2 regions of the Sulfuriflexus mobilis genome follow, and region 2 is predicted to be linked to the other one. Evidence: predicted binding sites of a transcription regulator. Region 2 holds the regulator's gene; the other holds the start of a gene.

Region 1 (9,492 bases), 1.1 Mb from region 2:
ACTCGCCACGGTATAAATACTGGTAAAGACCTGGTCAAAGAATGTTGGCTTTCCCGTATAGTCACGTATCTTAATCTTTGCATCCGGATTTTTTTCAAGCTTCTTCGCGTTACGCGCATCCTGCCTGAGGTAAAAAGCCTCAGCCTTGTTGCGCTCTGTCACATGCTCATCAACAAGAACACGCATTTGTTCCCACACCTGAATCGGCCCAGGCACCACACCAAGCGAGGTCTGGATCTGTGAGGCAGTAAGCCCCCACATTAATAGAAAGACAATAAAGGCTATACCCGGAACAATGGCCCCTTGAAGATACGCCATGGACTTTTCCATTATGCGCATATTGCCAAGTGACTGTTGCAGGCTGGCGAAGAGAGAGAGTTCACTTGCGGATCTTTTTAGTGTCTGTGTTGTCATAAACTGTCACCTTGATAGGCTATCAAACCGGGATATGCCCCCTGCATGAGCAAGGGGCATATCATTTATGGCTTGTCAGCCCCCTTTAAACCAATTGAAAACTTCTCAAGGTAGGCATTGGGCTTGCTGCCGTCATAGACAATATTGTCGATAAAGTGCTTCTGTGGTGCCTTGAAGCCGGATTCTTTAACAAAATCCGGAAACTCATCCGCCTTCATTTTGTCTTCGGCAATCAGTTCCTTTGCAGCCACGGCATAAATGTCTGGACGATAAACCTTCCTGGCAATATCCATGTACCAATTGTCAGATTTCTTCTCGGAAATCTGACCCCAGCGACGCATCTGGGTCAGGTACCAGATGGCATCCGAGTAGTAGGGATAGGTCGCGTTGTGACGGAAAAAGACATTGAAGTCCGGCACCTCACGCTTGTCGCCCTTCTCATACTCAAAGGTCCCGGTCATGCTGTTGGCAATGACATCGTAATCGGCACCAACGTACTGGCTTTTCGACAGGATCTTCACCGCCTCGGGACGATTCTTGTTGTTATTTTCATCCAGCCACTTGGCAGCACGGATCATGGCCTTTAACACACGGATGTGCGTATTCGGATTTTTTTCGGCCCAGGTCTTGCTGACACCAAAGACCTTTTCCGGGTTATCCTTCCAGATTTCATAGTCCGTGACAACCGGTACACCAATACCTTTGAAGACGGCTTGCTGGTTCCAGGGCTCACCTACGCAATAGCCATCGATGGTCCCCGCCTCCATGGTTGACGGCATCTGCGGCGGCGGGGTGACGGACAACAGTGCATCGGCCTTGATCTGACCGCTGATGTCTCCCTTTGCCGGGGCATAATAGCCCGGGTGTATGCCCCCAGCCGCAAGCCAGTAGCGTAGCTCATAGTTATGTGTGGATACCGGGAAGACCATGCCCATCTTGAAGGGCTTGCCGGCTTGTTTGTATTCCTCAATGACGGGTTTAAGCGCGTCGGCTTTAATCGGGTGTACCGGTTTGCCATCCTTGTGCGGGATGTGCTTTTTCATCTTTCCCCAGACGTCATTGGAAACGGTAATGGCATTACCATTTAGGTCCATGCTGAAGGCGGTAATGATATCGGCCTTGGTACCAAAGCCGATGGTGGCACCCAGTGGCTGTCCTGCCAGCATATGCGCCCCGTCCAGCTCACCATCGATAACACGATCAAGCAGCACCTTCCAGTTAGCCTGCGCCTCGAGGGTCACATAGAGTCCCTCATCTTCAAAGTATCCCTTCTCATAGGCAATGGCCAGCGGTGCCATATCGGTCAGTTTAATAAAACCGAATTTCAATTCCTCTTTTTCCGGCTCACCGACGGCGGCAACGGCCTGTGGTAACAGGCCTGCCGATGTCATGGAAAGGGAAAATGCCGTACCGATGAATAACTGCTTGAGGAAACCTCGTCGTGATGGGCGTAAGGCTGTTAACAACTTCATAAATCCGCTCCCGCGTTGGATATGCAAAAAAAATGGCGCCCGGACAAGGCTTTCACCCTGTTGCAGACACCATTGTCAAAATAATTCATATTGGCCTACGTTGGCCGAGTAAAATGTACTGAACGTCTACTCTGGTATTTACTAGAGCAATTCGTGTGCCAATTGTTATTAAACGCACAAAACGCTAGAAAGTAAGCATTTTTGTCGCGATATAAACAAGATTACTCAATGTGGAAGATATTATTACCGCGTAACTTGCATCATCAAGGTGCTTATTGCACCGATATAGTGCTATTGCAAGAGTGATGAAATATCGAGGATCTGTTTGGCAATATCAGCGATACGGACATTTTTATCCATGGCCATCTTACGTATTAACTTATAGGCCGTATCCTCATCACAGTGTTTTTGCTTCATCACCACGCCTTTTGCCCGATCAATATCCTTGCGGTCACCGAGTGCACACCTGGCCTCGTTCAATTCCTTTTTAAGACGCTGGCCTTCCTGAAATCGGGCTATCGCCAGGTCAATAATTGGCCTGATACGATGCCGATGGAAACCATCGACCACATAGGCGCTTACGCCCGACTTGACTACGTCGGCGATGACATCCTCACTACTTTCTTCGACAAACATAATAATCGGTACTGGCCTGTTCTTGTTTACTGCCGATACGGATTCCAGCAGACTTTCATCTGGGATACTTATGTCGACCACTATCATGCCCGGCTGATAATCCCGCGCATGATAATAGATATCTGATTTGCGATTTAACTGCCGAATATCCCGATAGCCCAGCTCAGACATGACCTCGATAAGGTCATGTGAATCGCCGGAATCATCCGTAATCAAGAGCACTTTCTCCGTCATCGCTAATACAGCGTTGTTATCACTACTCATCTCGGTAAATTTTAACTTTGTACTCAAGGCTTAACATCTGAGCGCGACTTGCCGATCGCGATCACCCCATTAGGCGTTATTTTGAACTGTTTGCCATCCTCACTGGCAGAAAAACCGATTTTCGTTGCCGCCGCGATCACGACATCCTTATCGATAATACAGTTGCGTATATGTGCGCCATCACCCACTTTCACCCCATCGAACAGAATGCTGTCTTCAACAACGGCCTCATCGCCGATATGCACATTAGAAAACAAGATCGACTTCTGCACACTACCCCCGGCAATCACGGTGCCTGACGAGATAATCGAGTTTATTGAGATACCTTCATTGCCTAACACACCCGGGACAGTCCTTGCCGGCGGGTACTGTGGCTGGTGGGTACGAATCGGCCAGTCCCGCTGATATAAATCAATAGGAGGAACCGGCTTCAACAAATCCATATTGGCTTCGTAGAAATCATCCAGGTCAGCGATATTCCGCCAGTAACCATCCTGGCTCACCCTGCCCTCTGAGGCACCAAACTCATAAGCATAGACCCGGTGGCTGTCAATCAGACCTGAAATCACATCTGTCGCCAGCCCATGGGAGGATTGTGCCTGCTCATGGTCCTTGCTGAGCGCCTCGACCAGGAGATCCTTTGAGAAGATATAAATACCCAGTGAGGAAAAAGTCTTTTTATCCACATCATCTGGTGCTTGTTGCAAACATGCTCGGACACGCTGTTCATCATCCACCTGTAGTGTTAAACAGCCCGTCGCGCACATAGCGGCTGAATCTACACAGGCCATGGTCACATCGGCGTTGTTTTTCAAATGCTGTTGTAACAACACGGCGTAGTCCATTCTATATATATTGTCCCCGGAGAGGACGATCACATATTTTGCCGGGTTTCGTTCCAGTAGATAAAGATTCTGGTAAATGGCATCCGCCGTGCCGGCATACCAGCCGCTGCCGGTCCGCATCTGCGGGGGTACGGCCGTAATGTATTCACCCAGTTCCGGGTTATAAATCGACCAGGCATCACGCAGGTGTTTTTGCAGAGAATGCGACTTGTACTGGGTCAATACCAGTGCACGCCGCAGACCGGAATGCAGACAATTAGACAAGGGGAAGTCGATAATACGGTATTTGCCACCAAACGGCACCGCCGCCTTGGTACGCTCATCCGTTAAGGGAGACAGGCTCTCACCCGCCCCGCCGGCGAGGATAATGGCCAGGGTTTCTTCAATCATGCTATGACCTGTATTCAAACTATTTAATGTTCTGAATGCAAAGGCCATGCCGCTTTTATGCGGTCAATTCAGCGGAAATACACTTCAAAATGGTGCGCCAGGTGATATCAGCCGGTGTATGCGCACCCAGCTGGTGCATATCGATCGGTGCTGTGCGTCAGGGGGATTTGGTGAGTAGACGGATGTCTTCGGGACTGTTCAGGTTGCTCAGGCGTTGTGGCTGCTCGGAAAAGTCGACACGGGCATAGCCTGTGGCCTCAACCCATTGCATCAGTTTCAGGTCGCCTTGTTCCAGCCTCTTGCGGACGCCCTCATAAACACTTCTTTTCATCAGGTTGATCACCGGGTGGAGTCGCTGCGCATCCGTGGCAATGGCCATAGGCTGATCGCTGGCCTGCAAGGCTGCAACCATCAGGGCCAGAAGATTTACGGGTAACAAGGGGCTGTCACAGGGCACACAGAGTAAATAGGGCTTGTCTGTTGCGGCAAACGCCGCATCAATACCGGCCAGTGGCCCACAAAATCCTTCCTGTCTGTCGCCAATAACCGGATAGGAAAAGGCCTCGTATTGTTTAATGTTACGATTGGCGCTAATTACCAGGCTCTCGACTTGTGGTGCGATGATATCGATAACATGCGCAATCAGGGGCTTGCCATTCAGCTCGATCAATCCCTTGTCTTCACCACCTACACGACGACCCATGCCACCGGCGAGAATAACGGCGGCCACATCTTTATATGCTATGGGCTTTGTCACGAAAGCAATTCGAAAAAATCCAGCCAGGTGATGCTATCGCCCCGCTTGACGGTGGCGTGTTCGGGGATCTCGACCAGGCCATGCGCCCACACCGTTGAGGTTAACACCCCTGAGCTCTGTGATGGATAAAGTGTTGCCTTGACAACACCTTCATCAGTATGGAGTTGGGCACGGACAAACTCACGACGTGGACCTTCTTTCGGCCAGTCAAAGTCCGCCATCACCTGCATTCGGCGCGGCATGACATCCTCTATACCCATCATGCGCAGGATAAACGGTCGCGCAAACAAACAGAAGGTCGCAAAGGCCGACACCGGGTTACCCGGCAAACCGAGGAAGGCACTGTTGGCGACTTTACCAAAGGCCACCGGCTTACCCGGCTTCATGGCAACACGCCACATATCGACACTGCCAAGTTGATCCAGCGCGGCCTTGACATAGTCCTCTTCGCCGACTGAGACACCACCGGTGGTCATAATCAAATCAGCATTCTTCGATGCCTCTTGTAATGCGTTCACGGTTGCTGCAAGTGAATCAGGGATACTGCCGAGGTCGATAATTTCACAGTCTAATGTCTGTAGCAGACCGGTAAGGATAAAGCGGTTCGAGTTATAGATTTGACCCGGCCCAACGGCTTCACCCGGTGCAACCAGTTCATCGCCGGTTGAGAAGATTGCCACGCGCGGCTTACGCCAGACCGCGATCTTTGGGATACCCACCGAGGCGATCAAACCAACATCTTGTGGACGCAGGCGTGTACCGGCTGGCAGGATTTTTGCGCCGGCCTGAATGTCTTCGCCGGCTCGACGGATATGATCACCAACGCAGACCTCTGCATTCACCGTCAGGCTATCCCCTTCCTGCACGCACTGTTCCTGCATCACCACCGCATCAGCGCCCTCCGGGATGGGCGCACCGGTAAAGATGCGTGCGGCCTCACCGGCATTAAGCCTTTTCCCAACCGTCCCGGCCGGGATGCGCTGGCTAACAGTCAGGCCAGTACCCTTCGCAACATCTGCCGCGCGTAGTGCGTAACCATCCATCGCCGTGTTATCGGCCGGTGGCACATTGATCGTCGAATGCACGTCCTCGGCCAGTACCCGGCCACGCGCTGAGAACAGGTCAACCTGTTCTTTATCAACTATAGGCGTGGCACGTTCCAACAGGAAGTGAAGCGCCTCATCGACCGTGAGCATTTTGTCGTTAGGATTAAAACAGGGATCAATCATATCTTTCACTTCGGTGTATTAATTAAACGAAGGGGATAATAATCAGAGTATTGGTCGGGGCGAAAGGGTGAACCATGACCGATTGTCCTTAATGGACAATCGCAGCATGGTGAACGCCCAGCGGGCCGGCAATCCGTTCGTCCTCATCTACCAGCCGCGAGGCTGGATAAAATTAAATTGGTCGGGGCGAAAGGATTTGAACCTTCGACCACCGGCACCCCATGCCGGTGCGCTACCAGACTGCGCTACGCCCCGTTAGTGTGATCTTGCCACAGATCGACGTTTGGCTAAATACTAAAGGTTGGAAAAAACCCGACTAATCAGGTCTTGAGGATATGCAACAACTCTTCAAGTTCGGTACGTACCTGGCGAATGATCTGCTGGCTCTGGATAGAGTCATCCTTGGCCTCACTACCGGCCAGTTTCTGGCGTGCACCGCCGATCGTAAAGCCCTGCTCGTAAAGCAGGTTGCGGATCTGGCGGATCATGATCACATCCTGACGCTGGTAATAACGGCGGTTACCACGGCGTTTTACCGGCTTCAGCTGTGGAAATTCCTGTTCCCAATAACGCAGCACGTGTGGTTTGACCTCACACAGGTCGCTGACCTCACCTATGGTGAAGTAACGCTTTCCGGGGATCGCGGGCAGTTCGTTATTATTGCTCGGTTCCAGCATATGCTTCTACTCGTGACTTGAGTTTCTGTCCGGGGCGGAATGTCACCACACGACGTGCGGTAATCGGAATTTCTTCGCCTGTCTTGGGGTTCCGACCCGGGCGCTCATTCTTATCGCGCAGATCAAAATTTCCAAAACCGGAGAGTTTTACCTGGTGTCCTTGCTCGAGCGCACCGCGGATCTCTTCGAAAAACTGCTCGACGATCTCTTTCGCCTCGCGTTTGTTCAATCCCAGCTCCTCGAACAGGCGCTCGGCCATTTCTGCTTTTGTTAGTGCCATGCCCTGCTCTCTAATCTCTTAAAGTTGCATCATATTCTGACTTTAATGCCGATAACACCGCTTCCAGAACGGCCTCAACATCAGAGTCTGTAAGAGTGCGCGAAGTCGCCTGTAAGGTCAAGCCCAGAGCAAGACTTTTTCGCCCTGAATCAATACCTTTGCCACTATATACGTCAAATAACTCGAGGTTGTGAAGCTTATCCCCTGCTGCCATTCTAATTGTATTACAAACATTTTCGGCAGCGACCGCCTCATTTACGATGATGGCGATATCACGACGTATAGAAGGATAGCGGGAAACCTCAGTAAATCCAGGCAATTCACCCGCTTGCAGGGCATCCAGCGACATTTCGAAGGCAAAAACGGCCCCTGACAGGCCCATTTCACGGACCAATAGCGGATGCAGCGCGCCAATAACACCAATTTCCTCGCCATGACGACTGATTTTCGCCGTTTGACCGGGGTGATACACCGGATTTTCCGCGGCGACAAAGCTCACAGAGCCCAGTCCACCACTCATGGCCAGCAGGTCCTCGACATCCGCCTTCATATCGAAATAGTCAAAGCCCCGGCCCTCTACTGCCCACTGTTCTGTCAGGGCAGTCCCCGAGGCGACCCCAGCGATAGTTCTTTTTTCATTAATATCATTATCTTGCTTAATATAGTTAACACCACACTCGAAGAGCAGGACACGGTCCTGCTGGCGGTTAAGATTGTATTTCAGCGACTCAACCAGGCCCGGCAAGAGGCTGGTGCGCATGACGGCCATATCGGCCGCCAGGGGGTTGGCCAGCGCCATGGCCGTCTGCCCCGGGCTGAAGCGGGCCTGCATGGCTGGGTCGATAAAGCTGTAATTGACCGCCTCCTGGTAGCCGCGGTCGACCAGGCGCTGGCGGATACGGCGTAGCGGCAGCTTGGTCTCATCACGCGGGGCAATTTCCAACTCGGCCTGCGGGTGGCGGGTAGGCAATTGGTCATAGCCGTAGATCCGGCCAATCTCCTCGATCAGGTCAACCTCAATGCCGACATCAAAACGGAAGGCCGGCGGTGTCACCTGCCAGTCGCCTGTACCGGTTTCCACGTGCATGCCGAGTCGTCCAAGCATACCGCTGACCTCAGCGGCCGGCACGGTGATGCCCAACACACGTTCTATGCGCGCGGCGCGGAGGCTGATCGGCGTCGGTGTGGGCAAATGGGCCTCACTGAGCACCTCGATGACCGGACCGGGTTCACCACCAACGATCTCCAGCAACAGTGCCGTTGCACGCTCCATCGCCTGTCTCTGTATCTGCGGGTCCACACCTCGCTCAAAGCGGTGTGAGGAGTCTGTATGCAGGCCATAACCGCGCGCCCGGCCGGCAATACTCTCCGGGGCAAAAAAGGCGCTCTCAAGGAACAGGTGTTTACTGCTATCCGTCACCCCGCTATGCTCGCCACCCATGATCCCGGCCAGGGCCAACGGGCCACGCGCATCGGCGATCACCAGCGTATCCGGCTTGAGTGCTAGCTTGTTGCCATCCAGCAGTACCAGTGTCTCCTGACGAACTGCCTGACGCACCCATATCCCGCCCTGCAGCGTGTCGAGGTCAAAGGCGTGCATGGGCTGCCCCAGTTCCAACAGGACATAGTTGGTGACATCGACCACCGGGCTGATGCTGCGCAGGCCACTGCGACGCAGGCGCTCCTGCATCCACATCGGGGTTTGTGCCGAGGTATCGATATTGCGGATCACACGCCCGAGATAACGCGGACAATCTTCCGTAGCCTGAACCTCTACCGGCAAGGTGTCTGAAATCATTGCCGCGACGGCATCCATGGCCGGTTGCTGTACATCCATATTAAACAAAACGCCGGTCTCACGGGCCAAACCCGCCATACCCAGACAGTCACCACGATTTGGGGTCAGGCCCAGCTCAATACTGACATCGTCGAGTTTTAGATACTCTCGCACATCCGCGCCCGGTTCGGCATCCTCTGGTAATGGCAACAGGCCTTCGGCTTCTTCAGCCAGACCCAGCTCGGCGGCCGAGCACAACATGCCGAATGACTCGACGCCACGCAACTTGCCCTTTTTAATCTTCATGCCGCCGGGCAGTTTTGCCCCAACCAGTGCAGCGGGGACACGCATGCCGTTCGAGACATTCGCTGCACCACAGACGATCTGTAACCAGTCCGGCTCGCCCACATTCACCTTGCAGACGCGCAGACGATCGGCGTCCGGGTGTTGTTCAACGGCCATGACCTCACCGACAACGATCTTGCTGAACTCGCCCGCCACCGGTTCAATGGCATCGACCTCAAGCCCGGCCATGGTTAAACGGTGCCCGAGCTCTTCAGTCGAGACATCCGGGTTTACCCATTCACGTAACCATTGTTCACTGAATTTCATATCTTATAACTCACCGAGGTTAACGCAAAACACGTCAACACATAATCATAACTCACTAAATTTCGTTATTTTCTGACTCACAGATATTAACGCAAAGGTCGCAAAGACGCAGAGAACGCCAAGAAAACTCAAAATCAAT
Region 2 (9,492 bases):
CAGGAAGCCGGTGTTACGGTCGGTATCATCACGGGTCGTACTTCGAAGGTCGTCGACTACCGTATGCAAAGCCTCGGCATCGAGCACGTTTACCAGGGCCAGCACGACAAACGCATCGCCTTTTCCGAAATACTGGAGAAGCTGCAACTCAGTCCGCAACAGGTCGCCTATGTCGGGGATGATGTCGTCGACCTGCCGGTAATGAGCAAGGTCGGCCTGGCGATCGCCGTGCAGGATGCCCACCCGATGGTCCTCAAACACGCGCACTGGCAAACCCCGAGCCCCGGTGGTCGCGGCGCGGGTCGTGATGTTTGTGAAATGCTCATGGAGGCGCATGGCGTTTTACAGCAAACACTGAACAGTTATTTGCAATGAACCTGCGCCTGCTCGCCCTCATCGTTGTATTGTTGTCACTGGCCAGCGCCAGCATCTGGCTCCAGGAAGAAGGCAAGCAAGGAGATGAAGACCCTGCACAAAAACAGGCTAAACAGCGCCATGTCCCGGACTATTATATGGACAACTTTGAAATGACGACCATGGATGATCTAGGCCGCCCCAGTTCCCTGCTGATCTCCGACAAGATGCTGCATTACCCGGATGATGACAGCACCGAACTGAACATGCCGACCATGACCCTGTACCGTGAAACCGGTAAACCCTGGATCGTCAGGTCCGACCGTGGCTGGGTAGCGGCAGATAACAAGCTGGTACTGCTCAGTGGTAATGTCGTCATCGACCGCCACAGTGGTCCGGACAACCGCCCGGTGAAACTGTTAACGGAACGTTTGCGCATTCATCCGAAAACCGACTTTGCCGAAACCGACCAACCTGTCACTATGCTGAGTGAGAAACGCAAAACCACTGCCATTGGTATGCGTGCCTATGTGCGTGAAGGACAATTACAACTGCTTGATGATGTACGGGTGCACTATGAACAATAAGTTCTATTCTTCCATACTCCTGCTCTGCCTGTTACTGCCCCTGCCGGCCCTGGCCCTGAAGAGCGACAAGGACCAGCCCATGAACATTGAGGCAGACCGTGTCGATATTGATGATGAAAAGGGCATCAGTACCTTTCGTGGCAATGTTGTCATCACCCGTGGCAGTATTCTCATCAAGGGTAACGTGGTCATCGTCTACCGCGACAAGAACAAGGACCTCGACAGGGTCCACGCCACGGGCAAACGCGCCCACTTTCAGCAACGTCCGGACAACAAACCTGATGACGTCATCGCCGAGGGTCGCGAGCTGTTTTACGACGCTGTCAAGGAGATCCTGATCGTACGCCGTGAGGGTGAGGTCATTCAGGGTGGTGATGTCTTCCAGGGTGAGCACATTGTTTATGATACCCGACGCGACTTGGTTGAGGCGCGCGGCGGCGGTGAGGACGGCAAAAAAGGCCGTGTACAAATGATCCTGCAACCGAGTAAAAAAGACCCGAAAAAATGAGTGCCCTGCGTGCAGAAAAACTCTTCAAGACCTATCGTTCTCGCAACGTCGTCAATGATGTCTCGATGCACATCAACAGTGGTGAGGTCGTCGGCCTGCTAGGCCCGAATGGCGCCGGCAAGACCACCAGCTTTTATATGATGGTAGGGCTGATCTCGGCCGATGCCGGGCATATCTATCTCGACGATACCGACATCAGCCACTTCCCGATGCACCGCCGTGCCCGACTCGGCATCGGCTACCTGCCTCAAGAAGCCTCGGTATTCCGTAAGCTCAGTGTCGAGGACAACATCCGCGCCATCCTCGAATCGATGCCGGGCCTGTCGGCGGAGCAAATCGAAACCGAGACCGAGGAATTGTTGCGTGAACTGCATATCTCGCACATCCGCGACAGCCTCGGCATGAGCCTGTCCGGTGGTGAACGCCGCCGGGTTGAGATCGCCCGCGCCCTGGCCACGCGTCCGGATTTTATCCTCCTCGACGAGCCGTTTGCCGGCGTCGACCCGCTCTCAGTCGTGGACATCAATTCAATTATCAATCACTTACGTGAGCTCGGCATCGGCGTATTAATAACCGACCATAATGTTCGGGAAACCCTCGGTATCTGTGAGCGTGCCTACATTATGAATGCCGGGGCGATCATCGCCGAGGGTGACCCGGAAAGCCTGCTCGCCGACAAGCAGGTGCGTGAGGTCTATCTTGGCCAACATTTCACCCTCTGATGTCAATTTTATCCTGTACTGGCACGAATGTTGCGCTAGAATATTAGTTAGGTAACACGTCTGCCTTTAATGAAAGATCCGAACCGCACATGAAGCAGTCCATCCAGCTTCGTCTGGGCCAGAACCTGACCATGACTCCGCAGTTGCAACAAGCCATCCGGCTGTTGCAATTGTCTTCGCTGGAGCTGAGTTCAGAGATCCAGGAGGCCCTCGACAGCAACCCCATGCTTGAGATCGCCGAGGGTGAGGAAGGCGCTGACAGCAGCCAGGAAGAACACGGCAAGGACAAGGAAAAACCCTCTGCCAAGGATGACATTGCCGCAGCCGACACCGACAAGGCCATGCAACAGGCCGATATCCCCGATGACCTGCCGGTCGATACCGCTTGGGATGACATTTATGAACCGAGTTACCAATCCAGCGGCCCGGCCAGCTCCGAGTTCAGCCAGCGTGATTTCGACATCAACAGTGATGACGAGGAGGGCCTGCATGACCACCTGATGTGGCAGATGCGCATGAGCCCGTTTTCCGATACCGACATGACGGTTGCCACCTCGATCATCGACGCGATCGGCGAAGACGGTTACCTTGAGAGCAGTACTGAGGAACTTCTCGAAAGCCTGCAGGACGAACTGCCCGAACTCGAACTTGACGAGGTCGAGGCCGTATTAAGACAAGTACAGAACTTTGACCCGCCAGGTGTCGCCACACGTGACCTTGGCGAGTGCATGCTCATGCAGCTACGTCAGTTTTCCCCGGAGACAGCATGGCGTGAACAAGCCATGCAGATGGTCAGTGAACACCTCGAGCTGCTGGCCGCGCATGATTACCCGCAATTGATGCGTCGTATGAAGCTTAACGAAGAGGACATGCAACAGGTCATCACCCTGATACGTTCACTGAACCCGCGTCCCGGCAGCCACCTTTCCAGCCAACGTACCGAATATATCGTACCCGATGTCTATGTCCGTAAGCACAAGGGCGTGTGGCGTGTGGAACTGAATCCGGATGTTGCACCCAAGCTACGTATTAATGACCTCTACGCTGGCATGATCCGCCGTGCCGACAACAGCCAGGATAACAACTTTCTCAAGGATAACCTGCAAGAGGCCCGCTGGTTACTAAAAAGCCTGCAAAGCCGCAACGAGACCCTGCTCAAGGTCGCCACCTGTATTGTTGAACACCAGCGCGGTTTTCTTGAGCACGGTGAAGAGGCCATGAAGCCACTGGTGCTGCACGATGTCGCTGAGGCCGTGGAGATGCATGAATCAACCATCTCCCGTGTTACCACACGCAAATATATGCATACCCCGCGTGGCATCTTTGAGCTGAAATACTTTTTCTCCAGCCATGTCAGTACCGCCAGCGGCGGCGAGTGTTCATCCACCGCTATCCGCGCCCTGATCAAAAAACTGATCGCGGCTGAAGAACCGAAGAAACCCCTGAGTGATAACAAGATCGCTTCACTCCTGGAACAACAGGGCATAAACGTGGCCCGACGCACCGTCGCAAAATACCGCGAGGCCATGTCGATCCCGCCTTCCAACGAACGTAAACGGCTGATGTAATCATGCACCAGCCTCAACCCAGAGGAGCACTACTATGCAAATCGACCTCACTGGACATCACATCGACATCACCGATTCTATGCGTGATTATGTGAACAGCAAGTTCGAACGACTTGAACGACACTTCGATAACGTCACGAACACGCACGTTATTCTGACTGTGGAAAAACTCCGTCAGAAGGCCGAAGCCACCGTGCACGTTACCGGTCACAAGTTGTTTGCTGAATCAGTCGATGAAGACATGTACGCTGCGATCGATTCACTGGTCGATAAGCTTGATCGCCAGATTATCAAGCATAAGGAAAAAACCACCGACCATCATCGTTCTGAAGGTGGCCTGAAAAACCAGGAGTTTCAGGAAATCCCTGAATAACCCCTTATTAAAAACCTTAATAGTAAATCTATAATATGAATATCAGCGATATACTTTCACCGGAGCGCATTAGCTGTGCAGCCACTCCGGCAAGTAAAAAACGTGCACTGGAGGAAGTCGGCGCACTGATGCTGAATGCCGATGCCAGTCTTACCCAGGGCGAGATCTTTGATAGCCTGCTATCACGTGAACGCCTGGGTAGTACTGGCCTTGGCCATGGCGTTGCCATTCCGCACGGGCGTATCCAGAGCGGCGACAAGACCATCGGTGCATTCATGCAGCTCCGCGAGGGCATCGACTTTGATGCCATAGATGGCCAGCCGGTAGACCTGGTCTTCGGCTTGCTGGTGCCAGAGGCCTCTACCGATGAACACCTGAAGATCCTCTCGCAACTGGCACAAATGTTCAGCGATACGGCTTACTGTGAAAAATTGCGGCACGCCACCAGCAATGAAGAAATCTACACACTTCTAACACACTGGCAGGCCGCCACAGACTGACATGACTGAAAACATCTCTGTCAAATCCCTGTTCGATACCCATCGCAATAAACTGGCACTTGTGCATGTTGCCGGGAGTAATGGCGAAGATCGTCATATTCATTTCGATGGGCCGCAAATCACGGACGAAGATGACCGGGATGTCTCCTACGTCGGGCACCTGAACTTTATTCACCCACACCGTATTCAAATCATCGGTTACCGTGAAATAGAATACTTTATGCGCCTGTCGCAACAGGGCAGGCATGAGTCACTCAACCGCCTCTACGAGGGCAACCCGCTTTGCATCATCATTGCCAATGGCATTGACGTCCCCGATGACTTTATTGCCCGTTCCGAGAATACCGGCCTGCCACTCTATAGCTCTACCCAGAACAGTCAGTTTCTCGTTAATAATCTGCAATACTACTTGTCACACAGTCTCGCCGAGCGCGCCACCATTCATGGTGTGTTCATGGAGGTCATCGGCATCGGTGTCCTGCTGAGTGGCGAGAGCAGTGTTGGTAAGAGCGAACTGGCGCTGGAGCTGATTAGTCGTGGCCACCGCCTGATTGCCGATGACGCCCCCGAGTTTTCCCGTATTGGCCCCGATACCCTGAGTGGCAGTTGTCCACCACCCATCAAGAACTTCCTTGAGGTGCGCGGCCTGGGCGTACTGAATATCCGTGCCATGTTTGGTGATAGTGCCATCAAAGACAGTAAATACCTACGTGTGATCGTCCATCTGGAAAAGATGGACGAAGACCAGCTGCTGCATATCGACCGTCTCTGCGGCAGTCACCAGAAAAAAAGTATCCTTGGCGTGGAAGTGGAACAGGTCACCCTGCCGGTGGCACCAGGTCGCAACCTCGCGGTACTTGTGGAAATTGCCGTACGCAACCATATCCTGACGCTGAAGGGTTATCACGCTGCCGAAGATTTCATACAACGACAACAACAATTTCTGGAACAAGACAGGGAATGAAACTCCTCATCATCAGTGGCCTGTCGGGCTCCGGGAAGAGTACTGCCTTGCGCACCCTCGAAGACCTCGATTTTTACTGCATTGATAACCTGCCATTGTCGATGCTGCCAAATCTCGCCACACAAATGCGGACCAGCACGGATACTGTCCTTGAGAACACTGCAGTAGGCATTGATGCCCGCACCATGCTCAATGCCAGTGATGACATCCATGACATACTGGAAAACATCCGCCTGCATGGCATTGATTGCCGGATCATTTATTTCAAGGCTGACGATAATCACTTGCTGAAGCGTTACAGCGAAACGCGCCGTCGCCACCCACTGAGCAGCGATAGCTGCTCTCTTGCTGAGGCGATCAGGCAAGAGCGTAAAATGCTCGAGAGCATTTTTGCAATGGCCTCGCAACATGTCGATACCAGTCACATGACGCCGCAAGACCTGCGTGACTTCGTCACTGAGCACATCACTGACTCGGCGCACGGCATGTCGGTGTTGTTCGAATCTTTCGGTTTCAAATACGGCGTGCCGACCGAGGCGGACTTTATTTTTGATGTGCGCTGCCTGCCCAACCCGCACTGGGAACCTGCGCTGCGCCCCCTGACTGGTGCGGACAAGGCCGTCGAGGATTTTCTTGAACAACAGAGTGAAACCCGTAAACTTCTCGATGAAATCGGGCACTTTCTCGGCAACTGGCTGCCAAAATTCGAACAGGCCAACCGCAATTACATGACTATTGCCATTGGTTGTACCGGCGGCCAACACCGTTCAGTATACATGGTCAGACAACTGGCAGAGCTGTTTCAGCAACAACGCGAGAATGTCCTGATCCGCCACCGAGAACTTACATGAGCGTCAGTTTATTAATCATCACCCACGACCAGATCGGTTCAGCCATGGTCGATACCGCCGTGCACATGCTCGGTGTCAGCCCGATGACAATTAATGTCATCGCCGTGCGCCGTGAGCACAACCCCGATGAGATCGTCAGCCAGGCCGAAGACCTGATCGCCAAGAGCGAGGCCACCCTGGTATTAACCGACATGTACGGTTCAACGCCCAGCAATATCGCCTGCCGCCTACGGACCAATCATAATGTACGTGTTGTTGGTGGTATCAATCTGCCCATGCTGGTGCGTGTACTCAACTACCCGCGCCTGAGCCTCGATGAACTGGCCGACAAGGCCGTCAGCGGCGGCCGTGATGGCGTTCTGACCTGCAAAACGGAACAAGATTAATGACCGAAGCCAACGTCACTATTATCAATAAACTTGGCCTGCATGCGCGCGCGGCGGCAAAGTTTGTTACCCTCGCCTCAGGCTTTGATAGCAAGATTGAACTGACCCGTAACGGCAAAACCGTGAACGGCAAGAGCATTATGGGCGTCATGATGCTCGCCGCATCAAAAGGTACCGACCTGACCGTGCGTGCTATTGGCAGTGATGAGGACGAGGCTATTGCAAAGATCAGTGAACTCATCACTGATCGTTTTGGTGAAGACGAGTAAGAGGTAGGTTAATGAGCATTGCACTTTCCGGAGTTGGTGTCTCACGCGGTGTCGCAATCGGCAAGGTTCACTTGCTGCAGCGCGGTCAGCTCGAGATCCCGGAATATGTGGTACCGCCGAAGTTCGTCGACGAGGAAATCACCCGTCTGAAGACCGCAGTGAACGCTGCCCGTGCACAGCTCAAGGCAATTCGTAAACACATCCCCGCCGGCACCCCGGCCGATATCAGTTCCTTTATCGATGCCCACCTGCTCATGCTTGAAGATGGAATGGTCTCTGAAGAACCGTTCAAGCTCATTCGTGAGCAGCAGTGCAATGCCGAGTGGGCCCTCAAGCAACAACGCGATAGCGTGGTTGCCGTGTTTGATGCCATGGACGACCCCTACCTGCGTACCCGCCGCGACGATATTGATCATGTCATCAATCGTGTGCAATCCCTATTGCTCGACGAGTCCAGCCACAGCACCGAACTCGACAGTCGTCTGAAGGGCTGTATCCTCGTTGCCGATGACCTGACCCCGGCCGATACCGTTCTGATGCAACACTACGGCGTGGCCGGATTTGTCACCGAGTTTGGTGGACCGACCTCACACACCTCGATCCTCGCCCGCGGTCTTGGTGTCCCCGCGATCGTCGGCCTGCGTAATGCCCGCCGCTACCTGAATGACAATGAAGAGATCATCATTGATGGCCGCGCCGGTCACCTGATCGCCGGGGCCGATGAACGCATCCGGCGTCATTACAAAGGCCGCCAACGCGAAGAAAAGCGTCGCCTCACTGAACTCAAGGCCCTCAAGGGTAAACCGGCGATCACCCTCGATGGCAAGACCATCAGGCTACATGCGAATATCGAACTGCCGGAAGACATCCCGGTCGTGAAAAAGGCCGCCGCCGACGGTGTTGGCCTCTACCGTACCGAGTTTCTATACATGAACCGCGTCGATACCCCTGATGAGGAAGAGCAGTACCGCGCCTACCGCCACGTGGTGAAATCCCTCAAGGGTGCACCGGTCACCATCCGTACCTTTGACCTGGGTGCCGACAAGCAGGTCGACGGCATCACCAATAACAAGCCTCTCGGTTCTAATCCGGCCCTCGGCCTGCGCGCCGTGCGTCTGTGCCTGCGTGACACCGCGCTATTCATACCCCAGCTACGCGCCATCCTGCGAGCCTCGGCACATGGCCCGGTACGCATGATGATCCCGATGCTCTCCAATCTTGCCGAACTGCAACAGGTCAAACAGTTGATCGACGAGGCCAAGCTGCAATTGGACCGCGAAGGACTGGCCTACGCCGATGACCTACCCGTCGGTGGCATGATCGAGGTTCCGGCCGCGGCCATCTCCGCCAACCAGTTCGCCAAGCACCTCGACTTCATGTCTATCGGCACCAACGATCTGATCCAGTACACCCTGGCTATCGACCGCATCGATGATGAGGTCAACTACCTCTATGACCCGGTTCATCCGGCGGTACTGCAATTAATCCACATGACTATCCGTGCCGCCGACAAGGCCGGCATCCCCGTCTCCATGTGCGGTGAAATGGCCAGCGACCCACGCCTGACCCGGCTATTGCTCGGCCTCGGCCTGCGCGAATTCAGCATGCACCCCTCCGTGCTGCTCGAGGTTAAACGCATTATTAACAACAGCGATACCCGGCTGCTGGAAAAACCCGCACGTAAATCCCTCACCAGTGCGCGGCAAAGTGATGTTGAGAAGATCATCGCCCGTATGAACCTCGCCGATCAGGACTAGATGCTGACTTTCCACTAATGTGACCATCATCGCGTGCAAGCCAGCGTGCAGAACGGTAGAATGGTTTTACTTAGGGTTTGCATTCCACAGAATGCACTGGTGAGAAATCGTAGCATGTCCGAAAATACAGAAAAACACGTCGAGCCTACGCATAACCCTGTTGCCGATGAGGAACATCAGCCGTATCAGCGTCTGCAGGCCTTCTCAAAAATTCTCGAAAGCGGCACCCTCAAACAGATGCGCCGCATGCTCAACGGCCTGTACCCGGCCGAGGTCGCCCACCTGCTCGAATCCCTGCCACAGGATAAGCGCCAGTTCATCTGGGAACTGGTCGAACCGGAATTACAGGGCGATGTCCTGCTTGAGGTCAACGATGACATTCGTGAACACCTCATCAAGCAGATGGAGACCACTGAACTGCTGGCCATGACCGAAACCCTTGAGGCCGACGATCTGGCTGACTTTATCCAGGACCTGCCGGATACCGTCACCCACCTGGTCCTGCAATCCATGGATAGCCAGGACCGCCGCCGACTTGAGGCCGTATTGTTTTACCCGGAGGACAGCGCCGGGGGTCTTATGAACACCGACACCATCACGGTGCGCCCCGACGTCAATCTCGACGTGGTGCTGCGCTACCTGCGCCGTCGCGG

Evidence for each region. The regulator sigma-54, encoded in region 2, starts transcription at its own class of promoters, with help from an activator protein. The targets are predictions, from matches to a motif close to TGGCANGNTNCNTGCTT.
Region 1: the regulator sigma-54 is predicted to act here: its motif matches at 2,031-2,047, upstream of EL386_RS08535 (CmpA/NrtA family ABC transporter substrate-binding protein).

The regions. Positions count from the first base shown of each region.
Region 1 is NZ_AP018725.1:1,725,438-1,734,929, forward strand. Features, by position in the region: gene EL386_RS08530 (ABC transporter permease) at 1-330, opposite strand, end outside; gene EL386_RS08535 (CmpA/NrtA family ABC transporter substrate-binding protein) at 480-1,886, opposite strand; gene EL386_RS08540 (ANTAR domain-containing response regulator) at 2,178-2,813, opposite strand; gene EL386_RS08545 (glucose-1-phosphate adenylyltransferase) at 2,810-4,069, opposite strand; gene mobA (molybdenum cofactor guanylyltransferase MobA) at 4,179-4,778, opposite strand; gene moeA (molybdopterin molybdotransferase MoeA) at 4,775-6,007, opposite strand; tRNA gene EL386_RS08560 (tRNA-Pro) at 6,186-6,262, opposite strand; gene EL386_RS08565 (MerR family transcriptional regulator) at 6,328-6,684, opposite strand; gene ihfA (integration host factor subunit alpha) at 6,665-6,964, opposite strand; gene pheT (phenylalanine--tRNA ligase subunit beta) at 6,975-9,353, opposite strand.
Region 2 is NZ_AP018725.1:637,541-647,032, reverse strand. Features, by position in the region: gene kdsC (3-deoxy-manno-octulosonate-8-phosphatase KdsC) at 1-375, shown strand, start outside; gene lptC (LPS export ABC transporter periplasmic protein LptC) at 372-941, shown strand; gene lptA (lipopolysaccharide transport periplasmic protein LptA) at 931-1,449, shown strand; gene lptB (LPS export ABC transporter ATP-binding protein) at 1,446-2,171, shown strand; gene EL386_RS03315 (RNA polymerase factor sigma-54) at 2,261-3,739, shown strand; gene hpf (ribosome hibernation-promoting factor, HPF/YfiA family) at 3,774-4,112, shown strand; gene ptsN (PTS IIA-like nitrogen regulatory protein PtsN) at 4,148-4,612, shown strand; gene hprK (HPr(Ser) kinase/phosphatase) at 4,614-5,576, shown strand; gene rapZ (RNase adapter RapZ) at 5,573-6,427, shown strand; gene EL386_RS03290 (PTS sugar transporter subunit IIA) at 6,424-6,813, shown strand; gene EL386_RS03285 (HPr family phosphocarrier protein) at 6,813-7,082, shown strand; gene ptsP (phosphoenolpyruvate--protein phosphotransferase) at 7,094-8,839, shown strand; gene mgtE (magnesium transporter) at 8,954-9,492, shown strand, end outside.